DNA from 3 places in the Acholeplasma sp. ORD1043 genome. Region 2 is predicted to be linked to each of the others. Evidence: riboswitches for the same ligand, from Rfam matches in the RefSeq annotation. Region 2 holds a riboswitch; each other region holds the start of a gene.

Region 1 (10,296 bases), on a different contig from region 2:
AATAGATGCAATCGATAGTGGTTGGTTCATTAGTTTTATATATTTTTGAAGTAATTTGTGCTTGTTTAAAAGGAAGTGCAATAGCTGGTTTACCATAAACTACAGAATGATCACCCATAAGGATAATCTTACCGCTTGCTACTCCTTGTCCAAAATCCACCATAAAATTCGCTCGCTTTCTATAATCATTATATCATATATGATACAATGAATATATCCCATAAAAGGAAAGGTAATTAGCATGTCAAAACTCATTTTATCTTTAAAAGTAAAAGATTTTGGTGCGATGAAAATCGAACTTTATCCTGAAGTTGCACCAAACACAGTATCAAATTTCGTTAAATATGTAGAGTCAGGTTTTTATACTGATAAAATCTTCCATCGAATTATTCGAGGCTTTATGATTCAAGGTGGTGGATCATTTGATAAGTTAGAACCGATTAAAGGTGAATTTACTGCCAATGGACACAAAAACGATCTTAAACACACCAAAGGTGTGATTTCGATGGCTCGTACAAATAACCCTAACTCTGCAACAAGCCAATTCTTTATTATGCATAAAGACTCTCCACATTTAGATGGTCAATATGCTGCTTTTGGTAAAGTAATTGAAGGGTTAGAGGTAGTTGATAAAATTGCTACAACTCAAACCAACCATATGGATATGCCATTAACTCCAGTCGTTATCGAAAGCTTTACTATACTTGAAAATACATTTAATTTAAAACCAGTTGATTACATATGAAAAAAATTGTAGTTATTGGTGCTACTTCTATTGATTATTTAGCAAGTATGCACCAACCAATGGTAATGCATGATTCTAATCCCGGTAATATATATAAATCTTGGGGTGGGGTTGCAAGAAACATTGCTGAAAATTTAGCCAGATTGGAACTTGAACCGACCCTAATTACAGTACTTGGGGAAGATGCTCAAGATTTTCTGAACATGGCACGCGATATAAAGTTAAAGGTTTTATATCAAACTGTAAAACAAACTCCAAGTTACGTAGCAATTCATGATGATAAAGGTAATCTATTCACTGCGGTTAGTTCAATGGATCAACTTAAAAAACTTACACCTCAAGTGATTAGACGATATCAAGATCATATAGAAAAAGCGGATATTGTTGTATTAGATGCTAATCTAACTGAAGATACGATTGAATATATTTTTAAAACATTTAATAAAGCATTCTATGTTGACTTAGTAAGTAGCGCTAAAGCCGCTAAATTCATTCCTTATCTTCAAAAAATCCACACCATCAAAATTAATACTAATGAAGGAAAGATGATTACTGTATTTGATGACCCAATTCAAATTGGTCAAATTTTATTAAATAAAGGTATCCATAATATATTCTTAACTTTAGGAAAAAATGGTGTATATCAATTTACTCCAGAGTTTATTAATTTTTACCAAAAGTCATTTGATGGAGTGATCATTAATGACACTGGCGCAAGAGATGGATTCTTTGCAGGAACAATTTTTGCTGAAATAAATAATTTAGAACCACTAAAAACGGGAACAATTCTTTCACATTTTACACTTCAATCTATCGATGCTGTATATAAGAAATTAAAAGTGAACCAACTTGTTTCAATGGTGAAGGAGAAATAACATGAATCAATTTATCGATATTGCACCAAATGTATTAGACGCATTAAAAAAAATCAACCAGTTGTTGCTTTAGAGTCAACAATCATTTCACATGGGATGCCATATCCAAGAAATGTTGAAGTGGGTATGACGTTAGAAAAAATTATTAAAAATGCTGGTGCAACACCTGCAACAATTGCTATTTTAGATGGCAGAATTAAAGTAGGTCTATCACCTGATGAACTAACTAAATTAGGGTCAGTAGGTAACATTATGAAAGTTTCAAAACGCGATATACCTTATTGTATTACAAAAGGTTATAATGGAGCTACGACCGTATCTGCAACTATTTTAATCGCAGCAATGACTGGAATTAAAGTGTTTGCTACTGGTGGTATTGGTGGTGTTCACAGAAATGGTCAAGATACGTTTGATATTTCAAGAGATTTAGAAGAGTTAGCAAATGAAAATGTCTGTGTTGTTTCAGCAGGATGTAATTCAATTTTAGATATAGGTTTAACACTTGAGTACCTAGAAACAAAAGGCGTGCCTGTAGTTGGTTTTGGTACCGATGAATTCCCTGCATTTTACACTAAAAAATCTGGTTTTAGACTGGAATATCAATTAAACAAACCTTCAGAAATTGCTAAATTGTTACAAACCAAATGGACACTTCCGCTCCAAGGTGGTGTGCTTGTTGCGAATCCAATACCTAATCAATTTTCATTGGATGAAGCATTTATTAATTCTGAAATTGAGAAAGCATTAGCATCCGCTGAGAAAAATAATATCAAAGGCAAAGCAATCACTCCTTACTTACTTGCAAGCATTGAAAAATCAACTAAGGGTATTAGCTTAGATTCAAATATTCAACTTGTTTATAACAATGCTAAACTCGGTGCAGAAATAGCAATTGAACTTTCAAAACTTAATAATTTATAGCATATTCGGTACTTTGTCTCATTAAATATCCATTTTGTTTGCATATAAAACTATTTTTTATTATAATAATAGCAGTCATAAATTTAAGCATATTGTATCGGCAAACTTAAGGTAACTTAAGGACGCAAAGCTATAGGGCCATAACATTAACGTGGCAGCCAGTTGCAAATCACTTTTCGTGATTTCAATGGCTGCTTTTTATTTGTCATGGCTATTGGGGGATATGTATGACTAAAAGGTTAAGTACTGCACTTCTTGTGGTCCTAGCTATTGCTATAATGTACACTATTTCAATTTCGTTTTCATATTGGGCAGCGATTGAAAGATATGTTGATGTGTATATTGTTATTGACACGATTCATGAAGCTGAACTGACAGTGGATTTAAAAGAAGATAAATCTAATATCAATAAAAAATTAGTTCCAGCTGGTTATGTTTACTCAAGTGATGAAGTGGACGAAATTATCTTCACCTTTGAACTAGATATTAATGGCGAGGAATTACAACCCGGCATAGAACTTAATGTAACCATCCAAGTCAAAAATATATTAATTAATGGTGATCCTACCTACAGTTATTTAGTAGAGATCATTCTACCAAATGAAGGTAATCTCTTGATTGGAAACGATTCATTACTTGTAGTTGTTAAGGTTAGATTAACTGAACCAGAGACAAGAGAGATTGCTGAAGCAATTAGGGGTAAAAATATAACCTTTGATTTGCTATTTAACGTTGTTTCTTAAAAGTTTAAAAAAACTTAAGGATTAAAAAGGGAGAGTACAAATATGAAAAAGAATCAAAAATTAATGCTTATTGCATTATTCTTATTGGCAGTGGTATCAATCGGGATATCATATGCATTCTGGGCGAGTATCAATTTAGAAGCTGAAGAATCAGGGGAAATCACAATTGGTACAGGTTTAGTTGTTGAAGTATCTGCTTCTACTGCTGATGTTACTGATGGTGTTTTAGTACCTGCAGGTCAAGCTGAATTCTCATTAGAAGATGACGCTGTTGAATACATTATCTTCACATTCTCAATCGTATGGGAGTCAAACGATTTAGATAGTGAAGCAACTGGTACACTTGAAGTTGATTTTGAAAATGTTTCCTTTGGTGTTGTTAATGAATTAGTGAGTTACTTAAATCTTACTTACCAAATCGGTGGTACTGTGGTAAATGGTGTATTCCAAGCTGATGGTAGTGATGTGATTGAAGTTAATGGTGATGCAGTTACTGTTTATGTAAAAGTGACCTTAACTGAACCAGTTGAAATTGAAGATGAAATTACTGCTGAAGAAGCTCAAGAAGTTGCCGAAGCTATGTTTGGTGCAACCGCTACATTTGATGTCTTATTTACAGTTATCGAAGACTAATATCTAAATTAAAATAAACTAAAAAGTGGTCACAAGACCACTTTTTCGTAACATAATCTAATTTATGTTACAATAATCTTAGGATAAGATTACGTTTTTATAGGGGTATAAATATGGCGGATAAGTTTGATTCAAATAAATTAATTAGTATCATATTGTATAGTGTTATCGGACTTTTAGGTTTGTTTATTCTATCATTTATTTATTTACCAACAGTGACATCCACATTATTTGGAGTTGCAGTTTATGGTGGATTTTCAGGAGTTGACTCATCGCTTAATCAAGGCGATTTAGTTGTAGTGTCAATGACTGAATTTGATGAACTTGATAATACCGATATCATTGTTTTTGAACTTGACGGTTATGGTAATGCAGATGGTTTAAAAGTATATAAGATTATGACAAAAGTTGCAGGATCAGAAACTGCCTATCGTGTCCATTCAAGTGGTAATCCAACATCTTACCAATGGGAAATTACTTCTTCTATGTACCGTGGAAATGTTGTTTCTAAAATTCCAAATTTAGGTTATGTCATAGGCTTTTTAAGAAGTCCAATCGGTATTACTGTCATCTTAATCAATGGTGCATTAATAACCGCTGCTGTTATCTTAATTAAACGTATGAAAAAATCTACAAATTAAAATAAATTTAAGGACTCATACATGAAAATAGTTCGAGTAATTCTCTTAATAGTTTTCGCATTGTTTTTCATGGTTGAATTATTTTTGGTCAGCATAATCATGTTAGGTCCGAATATTGAATATCAATTTTATCAGTATAATCACATTCAAGCTGTACCATTCAACCAACCAATTACTAATAATAGAATTAAAGTAGGTATCGTTAAAATGGTACCTTTTTCTCCATCTGAAATTACAGTAGGTGAATATGTTGTTGCACCTAGTCGTATTAACGAACAATATTTATGGGTTCACCAAGTCATTGATATAGATGAAATAAACTCGACACTTACTTTATCTGTAAATAATCTTTTAGTAACTGAAGTTTATACTTTTTCTGAAATCAAAGGTACTTTTATTAGTGAAGCAACTGGACTAGATGTTATTTTATTTATGTCAACTGAACCTTGGATTTATTTCTTAAATATTGGTACTGGATTATCTATAACAACACTACTGATACTTTGGATAATTCATTCCAATAAAAAGACTTTAAACAGTCATTAGACCAAACTTGAAATTCATAACATAAAGTTAAAAATGATATTTACAGATAATTTATTTATGATAGAATATAATGAAGAAGGGGAGTAGTTCCCAAATTTATTAATCGTCATTACGGTATTTTACCCGGTTAATAGTCAAGCCCAATTATCTGCTTGTAAACGAGACCTTCAAGACCTACAAACGGGTTTTGAAGGTCTTTATTATTTCTAAGTGGAGGAAATTATGAATAAAGAAATATATCAACAAAGTGTTGATGAAGTTATGCAAACATATGAGACATCAAAGGAAGGATTAACTTCTCTTGAAGTTTCACAACGTTTAGAAAAATATGGAGAGAATAAATTAGCCGAGGAAAAGAAAAGATCTTTTATTCTTAAATTTCTAGACCAATTTAAAGACTTCATGGTGATCGTATTATTAATTGCAGCGGGTATTGCATTCGTTACTGCAATTTTAAATAATAATCCTGAAGAATTAACCGAAGGATTAATGATTATTGGTATCGTTCTAATCAATGCCATACTCGGTTTAGTTCAAGAAGCTAAAGCTGAAGAGGCGCTTGAATCCATTAAAAAAATGTCTAGTCCACATGCGACTGTGTTAAGAGATGGTAGAGAAATTAAGATTGATGTGAAAGATTTAGTCCCTGGAGATTATGTCATCTTACAAGCTGGTGATTTTGTTCCAGCTGACTTAAGATTAGTTGATGTCATTAATTTAAAATGTGATGAATCTGCTTTAACTGGAGAACCCGTCCCAGTTGAAAAGACAAATCAAGCAATTTTAAATGAAGATGTACCGTTAGGTGACAGAATCAATTTAGCATTCATGGGAACAGTTGTTACTTATGGCCGTGGTACTGGATTAGTTGTTAAAACTGGTATGGAAACTGAAATAGGTAAGATTGCATCAATGCTTCAAAATAATGAGCATTCACAAACACCACTTCAAAAAAGTATTGCTCAATTAGGTAAATTCCTAGCCTATATTGCACTAGGTATTGTTACAGTCATCTTCATCATTCAGATGATTAGAGGATTTATGATTGGTGAGGTGCACATTCTAGAAGCATTTATGTCTGCTGTTGCATTAGCAGTTGCTGCGATTCCTGAAGGATTACCTGCAATTATCACAATTGTTTTATCAATTGGTATGCAAAATTTAGTAAAGAAAAAAGCAATCATGCGTACTTTACCTGCAGTTGAAACTTTAGGTTCTACTGCGATTATTTGTAGTGATAAAACAGGAACTTTAACTCAAAATGTAATGACTGTTACAGATCTTTATGTATATGACCAATCAATCAAAACAGAGTCTGTAACAAATGCAGTTTCATCATTAAAATCTTTAATTGATTTTGGTGTGTTATGTAATGATACAGTTGTACAAAAAACTGAAGCCGGTTATGTTAAAATTGGTGACCCAACTGAAATTGCGTTAACTGATTTATCTATTGTTACTAATAATAACCCACTTGATATCTTACAATCATATCCAAGAGTATTTGAATTACCATTTGATTCAGACCGTAAGATGATGACTACCGTTCATAAAATAAATGATAAATTCGTTGCGATTACTAAAGGTGCTCCTGATAATATCATTGCACGTAGTAATTTCTATTTAGTCGATAATAATATAGAAACTATTGATCAAACAGTCATAGATACATTTAATAATCAAAATATAAAATTCACAGATCAAGCTTTACGCGTGTTGGCATTAGGTTATCAAGTGTTTGAATTAAATACAGTATTTGATAAATCTTTTGAAGAAAAACTTGAAAATAACCTGATTTTACTCGGTTTAGTTGGTATGATTGACCCTGCAAGACCTGAAGTTAAAGATGCCATCATTGAAACCAAAAAAGCTGGTATCACAACAATTATGATTACAGGTGATCATAAAAATACTGCTGTTGCTATTGCCAAAGAATTAGGCATTTTAACAGAGGGACAAATTGCCATTACTGGTAAAGAATTAGATGGCATGTCTGATGAAGAATACTTAGAAAAACTACCAAATATTAGAGTATATGCAAGAGTATCACCAGAAAATAAAGTTAGAATTGTGACTGCGTGGAAATCTACTGGGTTAGTTGTTGCAATGACAGGTGATGGTGTAAACGATGCACCTTCTATTAAAAAAGCAGATATTGGTATTGCGATGGGCATTACAGGTACTGAAGTTGCTAAAGGTGCATCAGATATGATTTTAACTGATGATAACTTTGCAACTATTGTTACTGCAGTTGGTGAAGGTCGTACAATTTTTGCAAACATCAAAAAAGCTATTCAATTCTTATTATCCTGTAATATTGGTGAAATTGTCACCATCTTCTTAGGCGTTACATTAGGTATTGTTTTATTCCCAAATGAACCATTCTTACAAATCTTATCTGCATCTCAAATTCTTTGGGTGAACTTAGTAACTGACTCATTTATGGCTATTGGTATTGGTTTAGATCCAAAAGAACCTAACATTATGAATGAAAAACCAAGAGATACATCAAAGAGCATTTTCGCTGATGGTTTAGGTGCTAAGGTTGCATGGCAAGGTATTATGATTGGTATCTTAACATTTGCTGCATTCTATATTGGATATCAAATGAACGGTATTAGACATGCTCAAACATTAACTTTCATGGTCTTATGCTTAACTCAATTATTTCATGCATTTAATGTTCGTAGTGATAAAACTTCAATCTTCAAACTACAACCTAATAAATTCCTAATAATGGCGTTCTTTGGTTGTCTTGTGCTACAGTTATTAACTGTCTTTATTCCATTCTTTGCAGAAAATATCTTTGATATTGATTCAGTTTTACATTGGAATTTATATGACTGGTTAATTGTCATTGGATTATCTATTGTTCCAGTGATTGTTGTTGAAACAATAAAATTCATTGGTAAACTAAAATCATCAAAGTAAATTAATTAAGGATTAAAAAGAAAACCACCGATTGCGGTGGTTTTTTGATAACAAATTGGTGCATAAGCCATGTTCTGTAGAAGTTTCCTTCTTGTGACTATTTATCTCGAGTATTACCTCGTAAGATAGTTCATTGCTGACTATCTCATGCCCCTACCAAATTTGGGTTGCTAGCTTGAGGGGTTTACCGCGTTTCATTTTATTAGTTTCCTAATAAACTCGTCTCTGTGGCACGTTAAGAACTCGCATTCATAGTTACCCTTAGAAATTGAATTCGCCGTTATGATTACTCATACCCAAAGTTATTTGTTCCTTTGGCGCAAACACTACAAACCACTAGGGTCTGTGCTAGCATGGACTTTCCTAACAGGGCTAAACCCTGCTCAGTCACCTTCCCAATTTGAAATCGTATTAATTTTAATCTTAATAAGTTAAAATGTCAAATTATTCTAATGCGTCTTTTCTAGATAAGTCAACGCGACCTTTTTCATCAATTTTGATAACTTTAACGATGATTTGGTCACCAACTTTAACTTGTCCTTCAAGTGATTCTGTACGGTCTTTAGCCCATTTAGAGATATGTACTAATCCTTCAGTACCAGAGAAGATTTCAGCAAATACACCTTGAATCTTCTTACCATCTTTATCCATTAAGAGACGAGTTACTTTAGCTTCGTAGATTTCTCCGACTTTAGCTTCTCTTACTAAATTTTCAATGTATGATGCTGCTTTATTAATCCATGAAGAGTCTGAGTGCATAATGAATACTCTACCATCTTGTTCAATATCAATTTTAACATTGTTATGATCTTCGATGATTTGAGTAATGATCTTACCACCTGAACCGATAACATCACGAATCTTTTCAGGATTGATACGAATCATCTTAACTTTTGGAGCGTAAACTGATAATTCAGGTCTAACTTCTGAAATTGTTGTTGACATATGTTCTAAGATATGAAGTCTACCAAGTTTAGCTTGAGCAAGTGCTTCTTCAAAGATTTCTCTTGTAATACCTGAAATCTTAATGTCCATTTGAAGTGCAGTGATACCATCTTTTGTACCAGCTACTTTAAAGTCCATATCACCTTCATGGTCTTCCATACCTTGAATGTCAGAAAGGATTGTATAGTGATCGCCTTCTTTGATTAATCCCATTGCAATACCTGCAACTGGAGCTTTAATTGGAACACCTGCAGCCATTAATGCCATTGAACCAACACAAATAGTTGCTTGTGATGAGGAACCGTTTGATTCTAATATTTCAGAAACAACACGGATTGAATATGGGAATTCTTCTTCAGAAGGTAATACTTGTAATAATGCTCTTTCACCTAAAGCACCGTGACCAATTTCACGACGACCAGGTGCACCATAACGACCAGTTTCACCAACTGAGAATGGAGGGAAGTTGTAATGTAACATGAAGCGTTTTGATACTTCAGCTTCTTCTAAGCCATCAATAATTTGGTTTTCACCTAATGAACCAAGTGTTACAACACCTAATGCTTGCGTTTGACCGCGAGTAAATAATGCTGAACCGTGGGTTCTTGGTAAGATGTCTACACGGCTTGATAAAGGACGAATTTCATCAACTTTACGACCATCAGGACGTACTTTATCAACAGTGATTAATCTACGGACTTCTAATCTTACGATTTCATCAACTACTCTGCCAACTTGTTTTAAGAATTTAGTTTGTTCTTTTTCATCTAAAACTTTGACACCTTCGACTTCTTTCCAGAAAGTTGTTTGTGCGAAATGTTCTAAAGTATTTTCTTTAATTTCATCAATTTTTGCATAACGTTCAGCTTTTTCAACAATTGATACTGCTTTGATTAAATCAGCTTCTGCATATGCTCTTACTAACTTATCAATGTTTTCATCAATTTTATTTAATTCTGGAACTAATTTTTCTTGTCCAACTGCTGCTTTAATCTCTGCTTGGAAATCACATAATACTTTGATTGCATCATGACCAAACATTAATGCACCTAACATTGCTTCTTCTGATACTTGTTTAGCACCAGCTTCTACCATGTTAATAGCAACTTTAGTACCAGCTAATGTTAAATCAATATCTGATAATTCCATTTGTGCTGGTGTTGGGTTTAAGACATATTCACCATTAATACGACCAACATTTACACCTGCGATTGGTCCAAGGAATGGAATTGGAGAAATTTCAAGTGCAATAGATGAACCTAACATTGCTGCAACTTCGCTTGGAACATCTGGGTCAGATGATAAAACTGTGTTTA
Region 2 (10,296 bases):
TCAATTAAGCCTGATTCTTTATAACCAACAACACCACCTACATACTGTGTACCAGTAACTTGTCCTGTAACATATAAGTTTTTAATTGTACCTTTACCAAAATAACCAAATAATCCAACATAAGTTGTATCTTCAATTGAAATATTGAAATTAGCAAAGTTACCATCAAATGAACCATAAAATGGGAATCCTGTTGTACCAATAGGTGTTGTTTCACCAAGATTAAAAACAGTTCTACCTTCTTGAACTTTAAAATGGAATCCTTCAAAAGTATTCCCAGCTAAAATTTTTGATTTTAATGTTTGAATATCCGTATTTGTTCTAATTAAGAATGGTCTTGTTGGAGTTCCTAAACCATTTGAAATATCTGTTGTTACATTATCAATGGATCTTGCAACAATATCTGTGTTTGCATGTTCTTTGAAGTATGCAAGTTCAGGGTAATATCCATAGTTGGTACCAATATTTGTAAAAACAAATGTTGATGTTAATTTAGTTGACATACCACTCATTAACACTTCACTGTTTAATGCATATTGAGTAGTTGATAAACTAGAAGGTTTCTTATAACCAGATGTTTGGTCATACATTGCATTGACTGAAATATCATAATAAATGTTTGTACGTGCATTGGCATTACCATTATATAAAGATGGGTTATCATAACCAATTGCCCCACCAACGTTGCTTCCTGCTACTTCGACAGTACCTGCACTATAAACATTTGAAATTGAATTGTAATGATAAGTGGATGATGTACTTCTTTGATATAGCATTGAATAACCAACCAAACCACCACCACTCGACTGTGCTTTAATCTTACCTAAATTATATGAAGAAACTAAATTTCCTTCACGAAGATATCCAATAATACCACCAATTTGTGCATTACCTTCAACACTAGCAGTTGAATAAACATTACGCACATCACCTTTGTTTAAGTAACCAACAATACCACCGACGTTATTTTGACCTTTGACATAACCTGAAACAGAGAGATTTTCAATTGTTCCACTTTGTACAAAACCAAAAAGACCGACATAGTCAGTTGTAGCTCTATTTAAATTTAATTGAAAGTTAACTCCGTAGCCGTCAAACGTACCTGAGAAAGGTCTTGTGTTTGAACCGATTGGAATGTAATCATCACCTAATGTAATTTCACTTACATTTGCAGCAACAATGAATACTTTCCCAGAAAACGTATTTCCATTTGCTACTTCAGTTGCAAGACGCTTCATATCTGCTGCGTTTGCTATAACATATGGATCTGCTTCCGTCCCTGCTTGTGATAAAAACACACTTGCAGTTGCTGGTGGTCGATAACTTATATGTTCAGCTGCATCACGTTCTATATTCTCGATGTCTGTGTTGAAATGCATGATTGTGAGTACAGTACTGATTGTTAAAATTACTAAAACTAAGGCTAGTAATAGTTTTCGAATTCTAACTTTCACAATGCCAACTCCTCATCAAAGCTGGGGTCAAGTAAAATAAAAGGCTTTTTGCCGCAGCAAATAGCCTCATTAATATGAGTATAAACGCTTTTAGCGGCAACTGGCTACCATTTTACAGGTCCTATAGCTTTGCGTCCTTAAGTTTCCTTAAGTTTGCCAAGATTTAATTTCATTCACAAGTATAACAAGTTATAAACCTTATTGCAAGTAAAGTTATAATTCGAACGGCTTTGTGAGGCTATTCTTACTAAATTTAAACTTTTACTTACTCCTGCTATACCCGTCCATTATACACATATGTTTCGGTTTAGTAATATTTTAGGATCTATTATGGATAATTTTGGTAAACTTTATCAAAATATAATAAAAATCCCAAAATAATATTGCATATAATGGGATTTTTTACATTCTTTTATAAAATATAACAATTTTAAAATGAATTATTGAATTCTGATTGTTTGGGTCCAAAAAAAATCATTAATATAATTTTTTACATCTAAATTTCAAAAAAATCTATATTAATTTAGTGTTTTTTATTGGATGTCTTATAATCGTCTTTAAACTTACACTGTCAGTTTTTCTAGGATCTGAGATATAAATTTCATGATGAAACCTCGTATCTGATATGTCTAAAGCATATCCATTTTGAATTATAAACTCATGCATCAACTCAACAGATTTTACTTCTTCTTGATATGGTCCAATGTGCATCATTTGCACACAAAGTCCCTCATCATAGGTAAAGAACTTAACCTTACTGTAATCCTTTTTCTTCTTTTTACTTATTGTATCTATTGCCCACAAGACATGTTCTTCTTTAATAAAGTCTGGTAACCTTAACAAAGAGATAAATTGAAATTCATCATATCTATCATAGTCAACACCTTTTAATCCCTCAATCCACCAGAATCCTTCAAGTTGTGGTACAACATATTCTTTAAAATCCGGTATTATATATGAAGTTTTGTAGCTCATCTTTAATGTATATGCCACGCCATACAAAAATTCTATTGCTTGACTATACTCACCATCTTCTAAATTTGGGTTCCCCTTCCCTCTAACTGCAAGAAAATTAGCTTTCCCAATATTTATAATACTTGGTGTTGTTTTCGGATTGTATTCATCCTTATATATTTTCTTAAAATCAATCATCATTATAACCCCTCTTTTAACTCAATGCCATCTTCGCTAAAGACTAAAACATTTACTATTTTAGTAATGATTGTTTTAGCATCAATTCCAATAAATCCTTTTTTTCTAAATGGTTCACTAGATTCAATACCAAGCTCGTAATAGTTTAATGGTTGAACATGAAAGTGTCCAAAAACATAAGTTTTATCTTTTGGATCAAAGTTTTTAATAAAGTAAGGTGTTTCTGCAAAGTTATAAATATACCAACCATTCACATTATCAAAAGTGTAACCAGCATGAATGAATTCATAATTACCTAGTTCAAACTTAGGTATCATACTTTCTAAAAACCCAATTAACCAAGGATATCTTTGATTAATTGAATCTCTCATTAATTCAATGGTATTGACATTAGAATCTGAAAGTTCTCTTAAGGTATTACCTAGTCCATTGTATTTAATATTGAAGATACCATCACTTACACCTTTTAAAAAATCAAGCAGAAAATCATCATGATTACCCCTAATCATAATGAGTCTATTTTGTTTTTGAAAATATCTTAAAAAGCCAAGTACATCTTTATTTTCTATTCCTCGATCAAAATTATCACCTAACGATAATAAAATATGATCTGGATTTTCCAAATCAAAACCTTTTTTCTCTAGTGCATCGACTAAAGGTTTTAAATTCCCATGGATATCAGAAAAGACGAAATAGTATTTCAATATCATTACCTCTAAGTTATTTTATCACGGTATAATACAATCTTTTAGAATAATCATATACTATCGTATATAATGGAATGAGAGGTATATTGCACATGAGTGAACTTAAGAAAACAATATTATATGACAAACACAATTCGGTTGGTGCGACTATCGTTGAATTCGGTGGATTTTTAATGCCACTTTACTACACGACAATTCCTTTAGAACATCATGCAGTTAGAAACGAAGTTGGCATGTTTGATGTCTCTCATATGGGTGAGATTTTAATTAAAGGTAAAGATGCATTAAGATTCACAAACTATGTTGTATCAAGCAGAATCACAGTATCTAATAAGATGCAATACGGATTTCTACTTTATGAAAATGGAACCATTGTCGATGACTTAATGGTATATCCATTTGCAGATGATAAAGTCTTGCTTGTTGTAAATGCAAGCAATACTGATAAAGACTTCAAACATTTTTTAAAATATGTTGAAGGATTTGATGTGAAGGTAGAAAACCGTACAAATGATTTTGGTGAAATTGCTGTTCAAGGTCCAAAGAGTTTTGAAGTATTGTCAAAGCTATTAGGAGAATTACCAGAACATTCAGGTGACTTTGGTTATTACAAATATAAAGATGGATTCCTATTAATTTCTCGAAGTGGATACACTGGTGAAGATGGATTTGAGGTTTATGGTGATAACAATCAAATTCAAGAACTTTGGGACTTATTCTATAACAATGGTATAACACCTTGTGGACTAGGTTGTCGCGATACACTACGTTTTGAAGCAGCTATGCCATTATACGGCCATGAAATTGATGATACAGTTAATCCATATGAAGCAGGTTTAAGTTTTGCTGTTGATTTAACTAAAGATCAATTTGTTGGTAAAGGTGCATTAGTTCTTGCAAAAGAAAATGTAATAAGAAAATCCGTTGGCATTGAACTATTAGAACGTAATGTTCCACGTCAAGGATACTCAGTCTTTAAAGATGATGTTGAAATCGGAAAAATAACCACAGGTTATTTATCACCATCTATAAATCAACCAATCGCAATGGCTCTAATTGATGGTAAATATGCTAAAATTGGAACTAACGTATTTGTTTCAATAAGAAACAAAATGATACCAGCAGTGGTAAGAAATAAAAAGTTTATTGAAAAGAAAAATAAGATTTAAGGAGATTAAAATTATGAATAAACATGACGTTAAATATTTAGCTAGCCATGAATGGCTATATGTAGAAGGTAACAAAGGTAAAGTAGGTATCTCATCTTATGCAGCAATGCATTTAGGTGATATTGTTTTCTTTGATTTACCAAAAGTTGGACAAGAATTTAAAAAGGAATCAGTGTTTGGTGCAGTTGAATCTGTTAAATCTGCTTCAGATCTTTATTTACCTGTATCAGGAAAAGTTGTTGCAGTAAATGAAGCATTAGTTTCATCTCCACAACTTGTTAACGATGATCCATTTAATAACTGGATTATTGAAATAGAAATTACAAATCCAAATGAAGTTGATTCACTTATGGATGTAGCAGCATACGAACAAACATTATAATTTATAAAAAGGGGATAACTTATGCATAAATATCTACCACATACCGAAGATGACATCAAGGTAATGCTTAATACAATCGGTGTGGGTTCACTTGATGATTTGTTTTCAAAAATTCCTAAGAATTTAAGATACAAAGGAAATTATCAAGTACCGACTCAATTATCAGATTTAGAAGTTTCAAAACTGTTAAATAACATCGCTTCTAAAAATAAACCTTTAACTATTTTTAGAGGTTATGGTGCTTATGATGTTTATACACCAGCAATTGTTAAATCTTTAACATCACGTCAAGAATTCTTAACATCTTACACACCATATCAACCCGAGGTATCTCAAGGTACATTACAATACATTTTTGAATATCAATCATTCATTTGTGAAATCACTGATATGGATGTAACCAATGCATCAATGTATGATGGTCCAACTGCAACCGCTGAGGCTGTCTTTATGGCAATTGCTCAAACTGGTAAAAAGAAAATTGTATATTCAAAAACTGTACATCCTCGTATCATGGAAGTCGTTAAAACTTATGGACATTACCGTGATTTAGAATTTGTTGAATTAAGCGAAAAAGATGGTGTAACAGATTTTTCTAATCTAGCTAATTTAGCAATCGATTCTGCCGCTGTACTTTTACAATCACCAAACGTTTATGGTAATGTTGAAAACTTAAACGGTGTTGCAGATATTATTCATAATGCTTCTTCATTATTCATTATGAATACTGAAATCTCTTCATTAGCATTATTTAATACACCAGGTAAACTTGGTGCAGATATTGCATGTGGTGATTTACAATCTCTTGGTGTACCTCTATCATTTGGTGGTGCTTATATTGGTTTCTTAGCTGCTAAAACACCACTACTTCGTAAGATGCCAGGTCGTATTTGTGGTATTACAACAGACCAAGATGGAAAACGCGCTTTCGTCTTAACATTACAAGCAAGAGAACAACACATCCGTCGTGCAAAAGCTAACTCAAATATTTGTTCAAACCAATCGTTAATGGCTTTATCAGTTGCAATTTATCTTTCGAGTCTAGGTCGTCAAGGTTTCAAAGATCTTGCAAGATTATCACTTGAAGGTGCATATTATTTAGAGTCTCAATTATTAAAAACAGGTCTATTTAAAACGGTTTATAATCAAACACATTATAAAGAATTTGTTTTAGAATCAAAAATTGATCCAGATAAATTTGATAATTTCTTAATTGAAAAAGGTTATCTTGGTCCACAATATTTAGGTGATGGTAAATTCTTATTTGCAGTAACTGAAAAAAGAACAATGTCTGAGATTAATGAATTTGTGAAAGTTGTAGGTGATTTCAAATGAAATACTACGACACATTGATTTTTGAAATCTCAAAACCTGGTAGAGTTGGATCAAATCTACCAAAAAATGAATTCCCAAAAGTCGAATTAGATTCATCACTTCTTCGTGAAGTTGATGCTAATTTACCTGAAGTTTCTGAATTAGAAGTTGTCAGACACTATACGAACGTTTCACAAAAGAACTTTGGTATTGAAACAGGCTTCTATCCACTTGGATCATGTACCATGAAGTACAACCCTAAATTAAACGATGACCTTGCAACCCTTCCAGGTTTTGCAAGTATCCATCCTCTACAACCAGATAAAGTATCCCAAGGTTTCTTAGAAATTTACTTTGAACTTTCAAAATATTTATCTGAATTAACTGGCATGGATGCTTATTCATTAAATACATATGCTGGTGCACATGGTGAACTTGCAGGTTTAATGATTATTAAAAAATATCATGAATTAAGAAATGATTCAAACCGTAATTTAATTATCGTTCCAGACTCTGCTCATGGAACAAACCCAGCTTCTGCTACTGTTGCTGGTTTTGATGTTATAGAAATCAAATCAAATCCAGACGGAACAGTAAATATCGATGCATTAAAAGAAGTTTTATCCGATAATGTTGCTGGATTAATGTTAACGAATCCAAATACTGCTGGAATCTTTGAAAAAGATATTGCTGAAATTTCAAGATTAGTTCACGAAGCTGGTGGTTTAGTCTACTATGATGGTGCGAATTTGAATGCATTACTTGGTGTATCAAGACCAGGTGATATGGGATTTGACATCACTCACTTAAACTTACATAAAACATTCTCAACACCACACGGTGGTGGTGGCCCAGGTTCTGGTCCAGTTGGAGTTAAAGCATTCTTAAAAGAATTTTTACCAGGACCAGTTGTTGAAAAAGTTGGAGCAGATTATAAATTTGTTCAACCTAAGACATCAATCGGTGCACTTTCTGCTTTCTACGGTAATGCATCAGTTTACCTCAGAGCTTATGTATACATTAGAACATTAGGTATTGAAAACTTAACAATGATTGGTAAACTTGCTACCTTAAATGCAAACTACATTAAAGCATCCCTAGAATCGTTCTATGAACTTCCAATTAAAGGACATGCAATGCATGAGTTTGTATTCGATGGTTTAAAAGACCAATCTACAGGTGTTAAAACACTTGATATTGCGAAACGTCTCTTAGACTTTGGTATGCATGCACCAACTATCTACTTCCCATTAATCTTTAGTCAATCCATGATGATTGAACCTACTGAATCTGAATCAAAAGAAACATTAGATCAATTCATTCAAGCACTAAAAGATATCGCAGAGGAAGCAATTTCTAACCCAGATTATTTAAAATCAGCACCTCACAATACAATTGTTAGAAGATTAGATGAAGCTAAGGCTGCTAGAAACCCAATTGTATCATTTAAAGATATTCATAAGTTTATTTAAAAATAAGGAGTTTCCGTTTTGGAAACTCCTTTTTACTTACATATTATTAAGCAAGTACTGCTTCAAAACTATCATATCCTACGCCATTAACATCAAAATAAACATGATTTGGATTTGATTGATTCAGATCTCCAGTGTTATGTGTATTGTTGTCATGAATAATATAATTGATACCATATCTTGTGTACATAATATGGACAGGTATGATTACTTTAAACCATCCATCATGGCCTTCTAAAGCAGTTGCTTCTACGCCAGGCCAAATAGATTCTTGTCCTTGTCCATCAATCTTTAAAAACCAATAATGTATATAAAGTGTTGGAGTATTCAATAATGAATTATACACATAAAATGTTGTTTCATTTACAAAAGTAGCTAACGCTTCTTCTGCATCTGTTTTAGTTTCAAATGAACCAAAGTATGTGACGAATACTCCACTTTCAATTGTTAAATCTCTTGTTTGTTGATTATCACCATTACTAAATAATAGTCCTTGTACTAACTCTAAATTAAATTCTACATCAACATAGAACCAACCTTCATCTTCTAAGTCAGATGTTAGTACTTGACCTGGCCAACTACCAACTAAACTGTTGCCACCTTCTTGCCAAGCCCAAATATAAATATTTTCCCAGTCTAAAGTATTATAGAAATAAATTTTTTCTAATAGCGGATCTTCTGGGTCTTGTGGTTCTTCTGGTTCAACATCCAATAAAGCTTCTGCTTCTGCTGACGCTTTTGAGTTATACCAAATGCCATTATAAAAATATATATACTCCGTATTATCTAATACTAAATCTATAGTTTGGTTATCAAAGCCTGTAAGACCATTATTAAAAATTATGTTTAAAGGTAATATAACATTTTCAAATTTAAAACTATACCAATCGTCTGCTTCCTCTATCATTAACGTCCCTGGATACTCACCGACGATTTCTGGACTAAATGTAAAAACCTTTAAAGTTTCCCATTTTTGTTTAGAATTTAGAAACCATATTTCAACATCAACTTCTACCTCAGGTTCAAGCTCGAAAACTGCTTCCTCAGCCGCATCAAATGAACTATAAATACCTGCGAGTGATGCATAAACATTTTCTTCTGTAACGATTAAGTCATCTGTTTTTCTCTCATCAGCATTTGATAAACCATTACTGAAGAGAATTCCAAATTCACCTTCAAATGGTACTTTAACCATAAACCATGAATCCTTACCTTCTATAACTTGTGCTTTAATTCCTGGCCATGTTTCAAATGCATTGCCACCCGCATTCCAAGCCCATGCATAAACATCTGTCCAATTGTTTGAATTATAGAAGTATACCGTTGTAGGTAGAACTGGTTCTTCAGGTAGTGGATCAATTACTGCTCCACCATTTGCTGTATGTGCATCTTCTTTTGATGCATACCAAGTACCATCAAAGAAATAAACATTTGTATCATTTGTCACTTGTAAGTTAGCAGTCTGGTTAGATTCACCACCACTACCATTATTAAAGATAATATTCACCGGTAAGATCACATCTTCTAATAAAATTTGATACCAACCATTACTTTCATATGTCATTTCAGTTCCTGGCCATGTACCAAATAACTCTGGACTAAATGTATAAACATGTACCTTAGCCCAATTGGATTTAGCGTTAAAGTAATAAACCATGACATCTTGTGGAACTAACGTTTCAAGAGATGCCTCAGCAGCACTATATGAACCATAAATACCTGCAAGTGACACATATTTGAGTGTCGTTGTCACTGTAACATCTGGGGTCTTTTTTTCATTACTCTCACTTAATCCATTATTAAATAATAACCCAAACTCACCTCTTAAGACATCAAATGGTACAGTCGCAACATACCAACCAGGTTTACCTGAAACTGGAGTTGCTAACATACCTGGCCATGTTGGATATGCATTAGTTGTTTCTCGCCATGCCCATACATAAACTGTTTCCCAATTATCCGAGTTAAAGAAATACACATCTGTTGAACCTTCTGGTTCATTCGGATTTCCAACACTTGCTTCTGCATCTTCTTTATTATTATAAGGACTACCTTGAGCATTCATTGTCACATATAATGCGAATCTTGAATCAATAAAGATATCCTCTGTTTGACGACCTTCGCCACCAGTACCATCATTAAAGATGATAGTAAATTGATCACTATTAACATCTAATTCTACATCAATATAGTACCAGCCACTTCCTAAGTCATCAACATCAATAACTGCCGCTGTACCTGGCCATGAACCCATAGCCTCACTGGTTGGTTCACCATAAAATACATAAGCATATACTTGCATCCAACCATTTGTATTTAAGAAATAAACTCTTGTTTTAGCATCATCTAATCCGGAAGCTTCTGCTTCTTCAAATGATGTGAATTGTCCATTTAAACTAAAGTAAATGGCAGTCTTTGTAATAAGTTCAAATTGAACTTTTTCTAAACCGACTGCAAATTCTAAGCTCAAATCTAAGTTATCTATCGATTCAACTTTAAAAGTTGCATAATACCAACCTTCACGATCATGTGAAGACATTGTTATTTCATTATCCTGATCGACTTTCAAAACCGCAGGTGCATCACCAGGATGATAAAAATAGACTGTGAAGTCTTCTAAAGATGATGATGTACATGAAACTAAAA
Region 3 (10,296 bases), on a different contig from region 2:
GGTTCTTTGGTATGGATTATCTACCAGTTGTTGATATCCTTGCATTATATAGTATTAAAATTAGTTTAGTTGTCATTTCTAATGTGATTGGTGTCCAATACATGATTCCAACAAATAAGAATAAAGGATTTATTATCTCTGTCTCAACTGGGGCAATTATCACATTAATTTTAAACTTTATTTTTATTCCAATTTATGGTGCATATGGTGCAGTTATTGTTTCTTTAATCGCAGAAGCACTGGTAGTACTTGCACAAATCATTTTAATCAGAAAAGAAATCAATTTTACATTAATTATTTTAAAAACATATAAAGCAATGATCGCTAGTATCTTAATGGGATTAGCTGTATACTTCATGGAGCCAGTGATATCAAGTGGCATCGATAAAATGATGAATGGTACATTTAGTTATGAAATAACTACTGCTATATTATTAATGCTTTATGCTATTTTAGGTGTGATCGTTTATTTCACAGTGAACCTAATTTTAAGAACACAAGTTCAACAAGATATTTTAAAAAAGATTTTTGGTATATTTTCAAAGAAAAAATCTTGATTTAAATAAGACAATTTCACACAAAAGTGATACAAGGATAGTGGTTGAAAGCTATCCTTTTTTTATCTAAAAATGTGTAAAACGTTTTCAAAAGCAACTAAGTTGTTTATATTTACATTTGATATAAAATTAAGTCGCGATTTCGATTTAGACATCAAACTATATATAAAAAAAAGATAGATCCACAAACTTTTTTGTGGATGGGAGGACTTTATGAAAGTAGTAGTTATCGGTTGTACGCATGCGGGTACAGCAGCAGTAAAAAATATTTTAGGTCAAAACAAAAACATCACTGTTAATGTTTATGAAAGAAATGACAACGTATCATTCTTATCATGTGGTATTGCACTATATGTAGGTGGAATTGTTAAAGATGTAGATGGTTTATTCTACTCATCACCAAAAGAATTAGCTGAACTTGGTGCTAATGTCTTCATGGAACACGAAGTATTATCAATCAACTATGATGCTAAAACACTTGAAGTTAGAAATTTAAACACAAATGAAGTATTCACTGATTCATTTGATAAATTAGTTTTATCAACTGGTTCATGGCCAATCGTACCAAAGATTGAAGGTATTAATTCAGAAAACGTCTTATTATCAAAGAACTTCAATCAAGCAAATGAAATTATCGAAAAATCAAAAGATGCTAACAAGATTGTTGTTGTTGGTGCTGGGTACATCGGTGTTGAACTAGCTGAGGCTTTTGAATTAATGGGTAAAGAAGTTGTTCTAGTTGATGGCGAATCAAGAATTATGCCTAAATACTTAGACCCAGAATTCACAACGCTTGCTGAAAAAGAATTTACTGACAATGGCATTAAACTTGCTTTAGGTCAAAAAGTTAAAGGCTTTAAGACAGAAGGTAATAGAGTAACTCATATTACAACTGATAAAGATGAATTTGAAGCTGACTTAGTCATTATGTGTATTGGTTTCAGACCTAACACTAAATTATACGAAGGTGTTTTAAAAACTACACCAAATGGTGCTTTAGTTGTTAATGAATACATGCAAACATCAAACAAAGATGTTTACGCATGTGGTGACTGTGTGAACGTATTCTACAATCCAACCAATGAATACAGATACATTCCACTTGCAACAAATGCAGTAAGAATGGGTACATTAGTTGGTATGAACATCGAAAACAACGTTGTTAAATATCGTGGTACTCAAGGTACATCAGGTATCAAAATTTATGAATTATCAATCGCATCAACCGGTTTAACAGAAGGTGTTGCTCGTGATATGGGTATCAACTATGGTGCTTATCTATTACACGATACAAACCGTCCTGAATTTATGCCAGAATATGAAGAAGCATTATTAAAATTAGTTTACGACAAAGATACAAGAAAAATCTTAGGTGGTCAAATCCTATCTAAGTACGATTTAACAGATAAGATGAATATCTTATCAGTAGCAATCCAAAATAACATGACTATTGAAGATTTAGCATTCCAAGATTTCTTCTTCCAACCACACTTCAATAAACCATGGAATTTATTAAACATTGCAGCTTTAAGAGCAATCGCTCAAGAAGCTAAAAACTAATCCTTCGTTTACCCCTTTATTAAAATGCGCAAGCTCAACAAAAAAAGGTAACCAGAATATGGAAGCCTTTTTTTATTTATCACCAACATAAAGAAATAACATGAATCCACATTCATGTTATAATACATAATAAATAGAATAAATTAGTTAGTTATGATGCAAAATCGCTTCAAATATAAGATAATAAGAATATAAGGAAGAGATTAGAGGGCACAGGCTAGATGTTTACAGAGACAAAAAGACATATTATAAGACTCGTCATAATCTTTGGAGTTTTACTCCTGTCTTTTTATGTGTTCTATATCTTTTTATTAGACACAACATTTAAAAGAGAAGCCAATCTCATTGCACATAATGAACATGAACTTAGAACGCAAAGTCTTGATGATATGCTTCATGGATTGTATGATGCTTATCAAGACAGTATCTTAAATTGGAATACTAAACAATACACCACTGAACTTAATCCTTTAGTGCCATTTAACATGTATACAATCTCACCTTTATCAACTTTATTTAGTGATGAGGTTGATGATACCTTAGTCTTAGTACTTAAAAAAGAAGGTGAACAAGAAGTCGCATATAAAGAAGTAGAATCAGTCTTTGCTAATCAAGGTGTCGTTTTATCTGACACACAATATGTAGTTGCAACATCTGGCTATATCTTATATGCGAAAGACCAATCACTCATTTCAAAAAATTTCTTTAACACAAATCTATACCCTTCACAATATTTTGGTACACTAGATAACTTAATTGGAAAAAACTCACAAGCTCACTTTGACTTCCAATCTAATAATGAAAGTTTTATTTTATCATTCCATAAATTAGATGGTGACTTACTCTTTATTTCAATTGTTAAACAAGCCCCATATTTAGCAGCTTATTTACCGCTTATTTGGTCGTATTTAACACTTTCTTTATTCTGTGTAATTGCCTTCTTGGTTTTCTCATTAGTGGGTTTAAAATACCGCTATGATGATGAAAAACTTTACAACAAACATAAAGATGAACTACCTCAATCCGTACTTGTGATTGATGTTGGTGGTCTGGGCCAACTTCGTATGGCTAATCCCAAATTCTTTGAGTTAGTCTCGAAAGATGTTGTTAAGATGATCACAGATGTTACTAAAGATAAAATCAACATTAAAGAAACACTTAAGATGCAAAAAGCTTTCTTCATGGGTATTGAAACAAAAGAAGGTAAGAAAGATTTTAGATTTGTTATTGTAAAGAAAAAACGTGGGTATTTACTCATTGGTGAAGAAGCAAATAAAGTTACAGGTTTTGAAGGTAAATACCGAGATTTTGCCTTAAATAATCAAATCACTAAATTACCAAATGAAATGTTCTTAAAAGAAACACTAGAAAGCATCGATAAGAACAGAAAGTTCTCAATTGTTTCTTTTGCTGTTGAGGATTTTGATACAATTCAAAATACCATTGGACGTGAATTTGCTCGTCAATTTATAAAAAAATTAATTGATGAAATTAAAAAACACATGGATAAAGAAACCATGAAGTTTTATCATTTTACAAATGATCGCTATACAGTTTTAGTTCAAAATGTTTTAAATTATGATATGGTTGATTCATGGGTTCAAAATGTGAGTGAAAAAATCAATAATTCCGTCATTTTATCGGATTTACCATTTACTGTATCACTAAAAGCTGGTATTGTTCATAATCAAGGTAAAGTGATGTCAATGGATAATGATTCAATACTAGAAATCCTAGAGATTACTACAGAACGTGCATTAAAATCAACTGTTTATTCTCATGTACTATATAATGAAAAGTTCTTAGAATACACTTCTAAAAACCAACAAATGGAATTAGACCTACAAAAAGGTATTGCAAATGACGAGTTTGAGATGTATCTACAACCTCAATACAATGTTGAAACCAATAAAACTGTAGGGTTTGAATTACTCCTTCGTTGGAATAATCCAAAATATCAAAAAGAATCTCCTGCATCCTATGTTAAAATTGCAGAAAAGTCTAATTTAATTATTGACCTTGGTCGTTTAATCATTGATAAAGTATTTACAATTGCTGAAAGTTTTAATAAAACAGATATTGAGTTTTCATTTAACATTTCGCCAAGACAACTTGTTCAACCAGGTTTTATCCAAGAATTAATCGACTTTACAAAGAAATATGATGTTAACCCAGAAAGAATTGCTATTGAGTTAACTGAAACAATTTTAGTTGTTTCATTTGATTTAATTATCGAGAAGTTTAAATCATTAAAACAACTAGGCTTTAAAATTCATTTAGATGACTTTGGTACTGGGTATTCATCCTTATCTTATTTAAAGACATTACCAGTTGATGTCATTAAGATTGATAAGAAGTTTGTTGATGAAATTGAAACATCGTTTACCTCTCGCCAAATCTTAAAAACAATGACCATGCTTGGTAAGAATTTAAAATTAGGTGTGATCTTTGAAGGGGTCGAAACTGAAAAACAAGTAGAAATCATTAAAAAAGAAGGCGGAGAGATTATTCAAGGATTTGTTATTGCACGTCCAATGCCTCATAAAGATGCAAAGGATTTCTTAAAGAAAAAGAAAGTAGGATTTAGTGAATAATATGGTAGAGATTATGATAACAATCGTTGTTACACTAGCTCTTGATGGTGCAGTCTTTGGAATCTTTATCGTTGTAAAAAAAGAATCCATTAGATATCGTGATGAAAAACTTTTAGTTCAAGACCAAGTTGTACCGCTGAATACTTTAAGTGTATTAATTGATCGTACAATTAAAAGAAATAGTAAGAAGAATAAACCATTTACGTTATTTCTAATTGACTTAGACCATTACCGTGATATTGTTGATACCTTCAATGAAGAAGAAGAAAAATTGATTATGAGTTATGTCTCTAATCATATTAAATCAAGTCTTCCTGAAGAATCTGTGATCTCACAAGGTATTAAACCTGACCAATTCTATGTCTTTATTCCAGATAGTTTTGATCATTCTAAAATTATTTATCTGGCTAAACAAATTAAAAAAGATTCAGAACGTAAGGTGCATATCCTAGATAGTGTCACCATTAAGAAAACAGTAAGTATTTCAATTGCAACATTCCCGCTACACGGTAATACTAAAGAGCACTTATTCCAAGCATTAGATATTGCTATGTATATCGTTAAGAAAAATGGTGGTAATGATATTAAGTATTATTCAGAAGAACTGAATCAAGGTAAGGAATATCTTGATTTATATCATGAAATTAAAGAAGCAATTCAAAAAGAAGAATTCTTGTACTACTATCAACCAATTGTTTCAACTGAGGATAAAACTAAAGTGCTTGGGGTTGAAGCACTCTTACGTTGGCAACATCCAACAAGAGGACTCTTAGCACCAGGTTCATTCTTGAGTATGGCAGAACAATCTGGTGAATTAGATGAAATTGGTATTTGGGGTGTAGAACAAGCGCTCCTCTTACAAACTGATTTAAGTCAGCTATATCAAATCCATGACCTAGTGGTCAATATTAACGTTTCTCCTCGTCAGATTCTAAATGAAGAAACTTTTACAATCTTCCAAAGATTAATTCAAAAACATAGAACGAAAGCAGAATTAGTAGCGATTGAAATTCCAGAATTCTCGCTTTACAAACAAAATGAAATATTTAGACGTAACTTAATTAAAATTAAAACCTTAGGATTCCAAATTGCAATCGATATCTCAACGACAGATTATGACGTATTAGACATCGTAGAACGATTTAAGATTGACATGATTAAGCTCAATCGAGAGTTCTTCAAACTAGAAGAAAATTATAATAAACGTAAGTATTTAAAGATGCTTATTGATTTTGTCGAGTCACAGCAAATCAAACTGGTTGCAGAAGGTATAGAAACTGAAGAACAATTTCAGGATATGTATACAAAAGGCGTCTCATATGCGCAAGGTTATTTTATCGCAAAACCTTTAGATCAAACACAGTTATCGGCTTTCTTAAGACAATCTGAGGATTAGAAATTTGTCGCATACATTTTTGTTGACACTATAAAAAAACGTGATAAAATACTAGTATACGAAAAAGGCAAAGCTAGAGAAATCTAGTGACGCAAAACTATAGGACCTGTCAAATGGTAGCCAGTTGCCAACAATTTATGTGGCACTGGCTTTTTGTTTTTTAAACGAGGTAACGAGGTAACCATGGCGTTAAGTAAAGTATGGGGCATTGGTAAAACCGTTAGAAATGCCACTAAATTTTCCAAGTTAATATTCCTCTTCATTCCACTGTTTGGATTCTTATCCGTAACAATGGGGGTCGTATCATTTTATGGACAATACACTGGGGATATGTCAGTAGCAATTGATCAATTTTCTGACAGTTCAATTAGAATCTCAGAAGATTCAACATTTGCTGAATCACGTACTGTTCTAAGATATCCTGGGATGAGTTTTGTCAACCAAGCATCCTACGAAGGTGTGATGGCATTCCACTATCAAAATGTCATACAAACTCCTGGATATTACCTTCCTGATGTTAAAGATAAAGATAGAGAAGTTATTGCATTCACATTCTACTTAAAGAATATGAACGAGGCGGCAACCATCAACAGGTTGAATTATAAGATTCTATTTTTAGAAACCTCAAAACATATTGAAGAACACTTAAGAATTATGGTGGTCGTTGATAATGTTGCAGATGTCTATGAATATCAATCTTATCGAATCCCAGGTGTGCAGTCACTATCATTTGCATCAAGACAAGTTGCAGTTGATGGTAATATCTTCCAGTTAAAAGCTCAAAACACAGTTAAAATTAGCGTCATACTTTGGATTGATGGATACTTAGAAGATTATTTAAAGAGTATTGGTAAATACACCGAAGAAGATTTAATGGGTGGTAGACTAAAACTCCAAATGATTTTCTCGGTAAACGAAGAAGGCTCATAATGCTTAAGAAAATATATGCAGCGTTATTTGCACTCACGTTAATATCCATTACATTAACCACCTCAGTATACGCTTGGTTTAACACTTCAAAATCATCACTCGTTGATGGGGTTGAAATGGGAGTAGGAGAAGATGATAATTTGTACCTATCATTAGATGGTATAAACTATCACAAGAATATTACACAAGAAATGTTAAGGGAACATATCGGTAAGACAACTAGATTAACCAATATCACCTCACCGGATGGCAAAACCTTTTACGCAAGTCCAACATCTACAAGAGTTTATGCAGATCCAAGGACTGAATACCTCACATTTGATGTCTACTTCAAAGTGATTACCGATAATGAAAATGAAGCAGCGCATCAAAAATTTGTTTACCTAGCAGATAGGAAAACACCAAGTTTCGAACTTGCACCTAACACCAAAGGAACATTTGTTGTAAGTCGTGGTGTAAACTGGACATCACCAATAGATTTTAATGATGGTGACATATATGTCACAGCAGGAGAAAATCGCTTGTATCACGCGTCTGACGCTGTTAGAATAGGAGTTGTAAATGATGAACAAGAATTATCATTTATATATGACCCTTCTGAAAACGAAGCACGTGGATACGGAAAATTATTTGGAGCACTTGATTACTACGAAAGAAGATTAGGTGTTAGATTAGTACCACCTGAAGCACCAAATAATATGATTTATCGTTTATCTAACTTCTCACCACTACAAGATGATATCGCACTAGATAAAGTAAGTTTAGTCGCAGAAACTATCCTAGTGAATGAAGTAGATGGCATCTATGAATACAGAGGACATGCTACAGTGTCTATCTGGATAGAAGGATGGGATCCAGATTCCATGGATGCGATTCAAGCAGACGCTTTACTTATTAGCCTAAGATTTAAAGCGGCTAGATTTGAAAATTAATTAGGGTTATAAATGGTTAACAGCCAATAACAAGAAAATAGTTTATAAATATTAAAAAACATTCTCAAGGAGAGGAACAAATATGAAAAGTTTAACAACTAAATTCGCTTTATCAGTACTTTCATTAGTACTAACAGGCGTAGCATTATCAGTAGGTATCTACGCATGGTTCACAATTAACAACACAGCTGCAATTGATCCATTCAGTGCACAAGTTAGAGCTGGGGAAGGTATGTATATTTCTCTAGATAAAACTACTTGGAAGACTAATATTACAACAGCTGAAATCGTTGCTTACTTAGATTCAAAAGTTGGTGACTTAGATGCATTCAGATTTGATGCAGTTACATCAGCAAATGCTTCTACATTCTCAAAAGTAACTTATGATGCTACTGATGGTTTTGATTCAGTAACTGCAACAGCAAACGGTGATTACTTATCATTTGATTTATACTTTGCAGTATCTGCAAACGTTGATGGTATTAGAGTAACTACACTAGATGTGACATCAAATCCAACTTCATGGATTCCAACTGGTGAAACAACACCTATGACTCAATCAGTTCATAATGCTGCTCGTGTTGCTATTTTAAATGGTACAGATGCTACTGTATTCCAATCAGAAGCATCAGTTGCTGGTAGTGACGTAGTTGGATTTGGTTCATCATTTGGTACAAACACAGCTGCAGGTCTATTTATTGATGAATATCAATTAGATTCAAATGCAACAGCTGCATTCCAAAGTTTATATGATCAAGCTGTTCTTGACACTGAAGCAGGTATTGGTTCAACTGTTCAATTTAATGCAAACTACACAACTCCAGTTGTTGTTGCTGAAACATTCTTAAGTTCAACTACAGGTTACGATGTAACTTCAATTACTGGTACAATTGGTACTGACTTACAAATCGCTGTGTTAACAGTCAACATTTGGGTTGAAGGTTGGGACCCACAAGCATTTAATGCTATTTTATCTGGTATCTTATCAGTTGAATTTGCATTTGATGCATACCTAGTAGAATAATAATATTTGATTTTTTAAACACGGAAAGAACACCTTCAATTTGAAGGTTTCTTTTCGTACACAACGACAAAAATTGACTATATAATTTATAAATTATAAATAAGGAGCAAGACTCAATGACTAGCAAACAAAAAACTTTTAAAGTCTTAAGCATCATAGGCAATACGTTATTTTATTTACTTTTAGCAGTTTTGCTCCTATTTTCAATTTCTAACCTTTCAATGAGAACTGAAAAAGACTTACCGAATTTATTTGGTAAAGGATTTGTATCAATCTTATCAGGTTCGATGGAAGGTGAAGAAAAAGACTCATTTTCAAAAGGTGATCTTGTATTCCTAGACATCCTAGATGAAGCAGGAAAGGCATCAGTCAAAGTTAATGATATCGTCGTTCATTATGACCCAATCCTTAAAATTCATATTATCCACCGAGTGGTATTCATCGAAGATAACACGATTGTTACTCAAGGGGATGTAAACGCAAGATTAGCAGGTAGATACGATGGTACGAATTATGTTCCACAAATGCAGATTGAGATTTTCCAAAGAGAAGCAATCATTGGTAAATACACAGGAAGCTTAAGTGGTGTTGGTAATGCGTTACAAACATTAAGAAGTTCAGATGGCTTCTTGCTATGGATTGTCTTACCACTTCTCGTACTATTCACATTTGAAGTAGTTGTCTTAGTAAGATCACTACTAAAATACAACAAAACAAAACTTGAAAAGAAATATGCTTTAGAAAAAGAAGCATTAAAACAACAACTATTAGAAGAATTAAAGAAACAACAAGCAGAAAATAACGATAAGTAAAATTTATCGAAGAAAGGTAAAATCACATGAGTGAATTTGCAACTTGGTATATAGAATTTATACAAACAGTTTTCGAACACATTGTAAATTTCTTCACATCACTATTTGATATTATATACAGATTGATTTGGGCAAATCCAGTTAGTTATATTGACTCATTTGCTTTATCATCTGTTAATTTTACTGCGCTTGATTGGATTATTGGTTCATTCATTCTTCTAGTCAACTTAGTATTCGTATTATCACTCTTTTACTTCATCTTTATTCTCTTAAGACGTTACTTTAGGTTCGTGAAAAGAGAAGTATCAAAAGATGATTTATTAATGGAAATAGCTGATTTAAACCAAAAACTAATTGATTTAACTGATGAAAAGAACGCGATTCTAACGCTTAAATCTTCAGATCTTGGTATGCCAGTAAACAGAAGATCTGTTACTGGTGCGTTAAACAAACTTAACGAAGATGAAGAAGAAAACAAAGAAACAGAAAAT

What was found. A riboswitch is a leader RNA that binds a small molecule or an ion and turns the genes downstream of it on or off. The one in region 2 is predicted to bind cyclic di-GMP.
Region 1: it holds a riboswitch for cyclic di-GMP, as region 2 does, so the genes downstream of both, PG914_RS05255 (hypothetical protein) here and PG914_RS02435 (InlB B-repeat-containing protein) in region 2, are expected to answer to the same signal.
Region 3: it holds a riboswitch for cyclic di-GMP, as region 2 does, so the genes downstream of both, PG914_RS01310 (hypothetical protein) here and PG914_RS02435 (InlB B-repeat-containing protein) in region 2, are expected to answer to the same signal.

Annotation. Positions count from the first base shown of each region.
Region 1 is NZ_JAQLOJ010000012.1:3,760-14,055, forward strand. It holds gene mvk (mevalonate kinase) at 1-163, opposite strand, end outside; gene PG914_RS05240 (peptidylprolyl isomerase) at 242-745, shown strand; gene PG914_RS05245 (PfkB family carbohydrate kinase) at 742-1,620, shown strand; partial or broken gene PG914_RS05250 (pseudouridine-5'-phosphate glycosidase) at 1,622-2,541, shown strand; cyclic di-GMP riboswitch class I at 2,631-2,711, shown strand; gene PG914_RS05255 (hypothetical protein) at 2,769-3,284, shown strand; gene PG914_RS05260 (hypothetical protein) at 3,327-3,917, shown strand; gene PG914_RS05265 (S24/S26 family peptidase) at 4,031-4,558, shown strand; gene PG914_RS05270 (hypothetical protein) at 4,628-5,104, shown strand; gene PG914_RS05275 (cation-translocating P-type ATPase) at 5,327-8,035, shown strand; RNA gene rnpB (RNase P RNA component class B) at 8,094-8,434, opposite strand; gene PG914_RS05285 (polyribonucleotide nucleotidyltransferase) at 8,480-10,296, opposite strand, start outside.
Region 2 is NZ_JAQLOJ010000004.1:53,060-63,355, reverse strand. It holds gene PG914_RS02435 (InlB B-repeat-containing protein) at 1-1,454, opposite strand, end outside; cyclic di-GMP riboswitch class I at 1,547-1,622, opposite strand; gene PG914_RS02430 (GyrI-like domain-containing protein) at 1,968-2,609, opposite strand; gene PG914_RS02425 (metallophosphoesterase) at 2,609-3,310, opposite strand; gene gcvT (glycine cleavage system aminomethyltransferase GcvT) at 3,406-4,482, shown strand; gene gcvH (glycine cleavage system protein GcvH) at 4,496-4,864, shown strand; gene gcvPA (aminomethyl-transferring glycine dehydrogenase subunit GcvPA) at 4,886-6,199, shown strand; gene gcvPB (aminomethyl-transferring glycine dehydrogenase subunit GcvPB) at 6,196-7,650, shown strand; gene PG914_RS02400 (starch-binding protein) at 7,697-10,296, opposite strand, start outside.
Region 3 is NZ_JAQLOJ010000002.1:37,175-47,470, reverse strand. It holds gene PG914_RS01330 (flippase) at 1-557, shown strand, start outside; gene PG914_RS01325 (FAD-dependent oxidoreductase) at 771-2,117, shown strand; gene PG914_RS01320 (EAL domain-containing protein) at 2,339-4,711, shown strand; gene PG914_RS01315 (EAL domain-containing protein) at 4,713-6,107, shown strand; cyclic di-GMP riboswitch class I at 6,164-6,239, shown strand; gene PG914_RS01310 (hypothetical protein) at 6,291-7,037, shown strand; gene PG914_RS01305 (hypothetical protein) at 7,037-7,969, shown strand; gene PG914_RS01300 (hypothetical protein) at 8,052-8,993, shown strand; gene PG914_RS01295 (S26 family signal peptidase) at 9,110-9,805, shown strand; gene PG914_RS01290 (hypothetical protein) at 9,832-10,296, shown strand, end outside.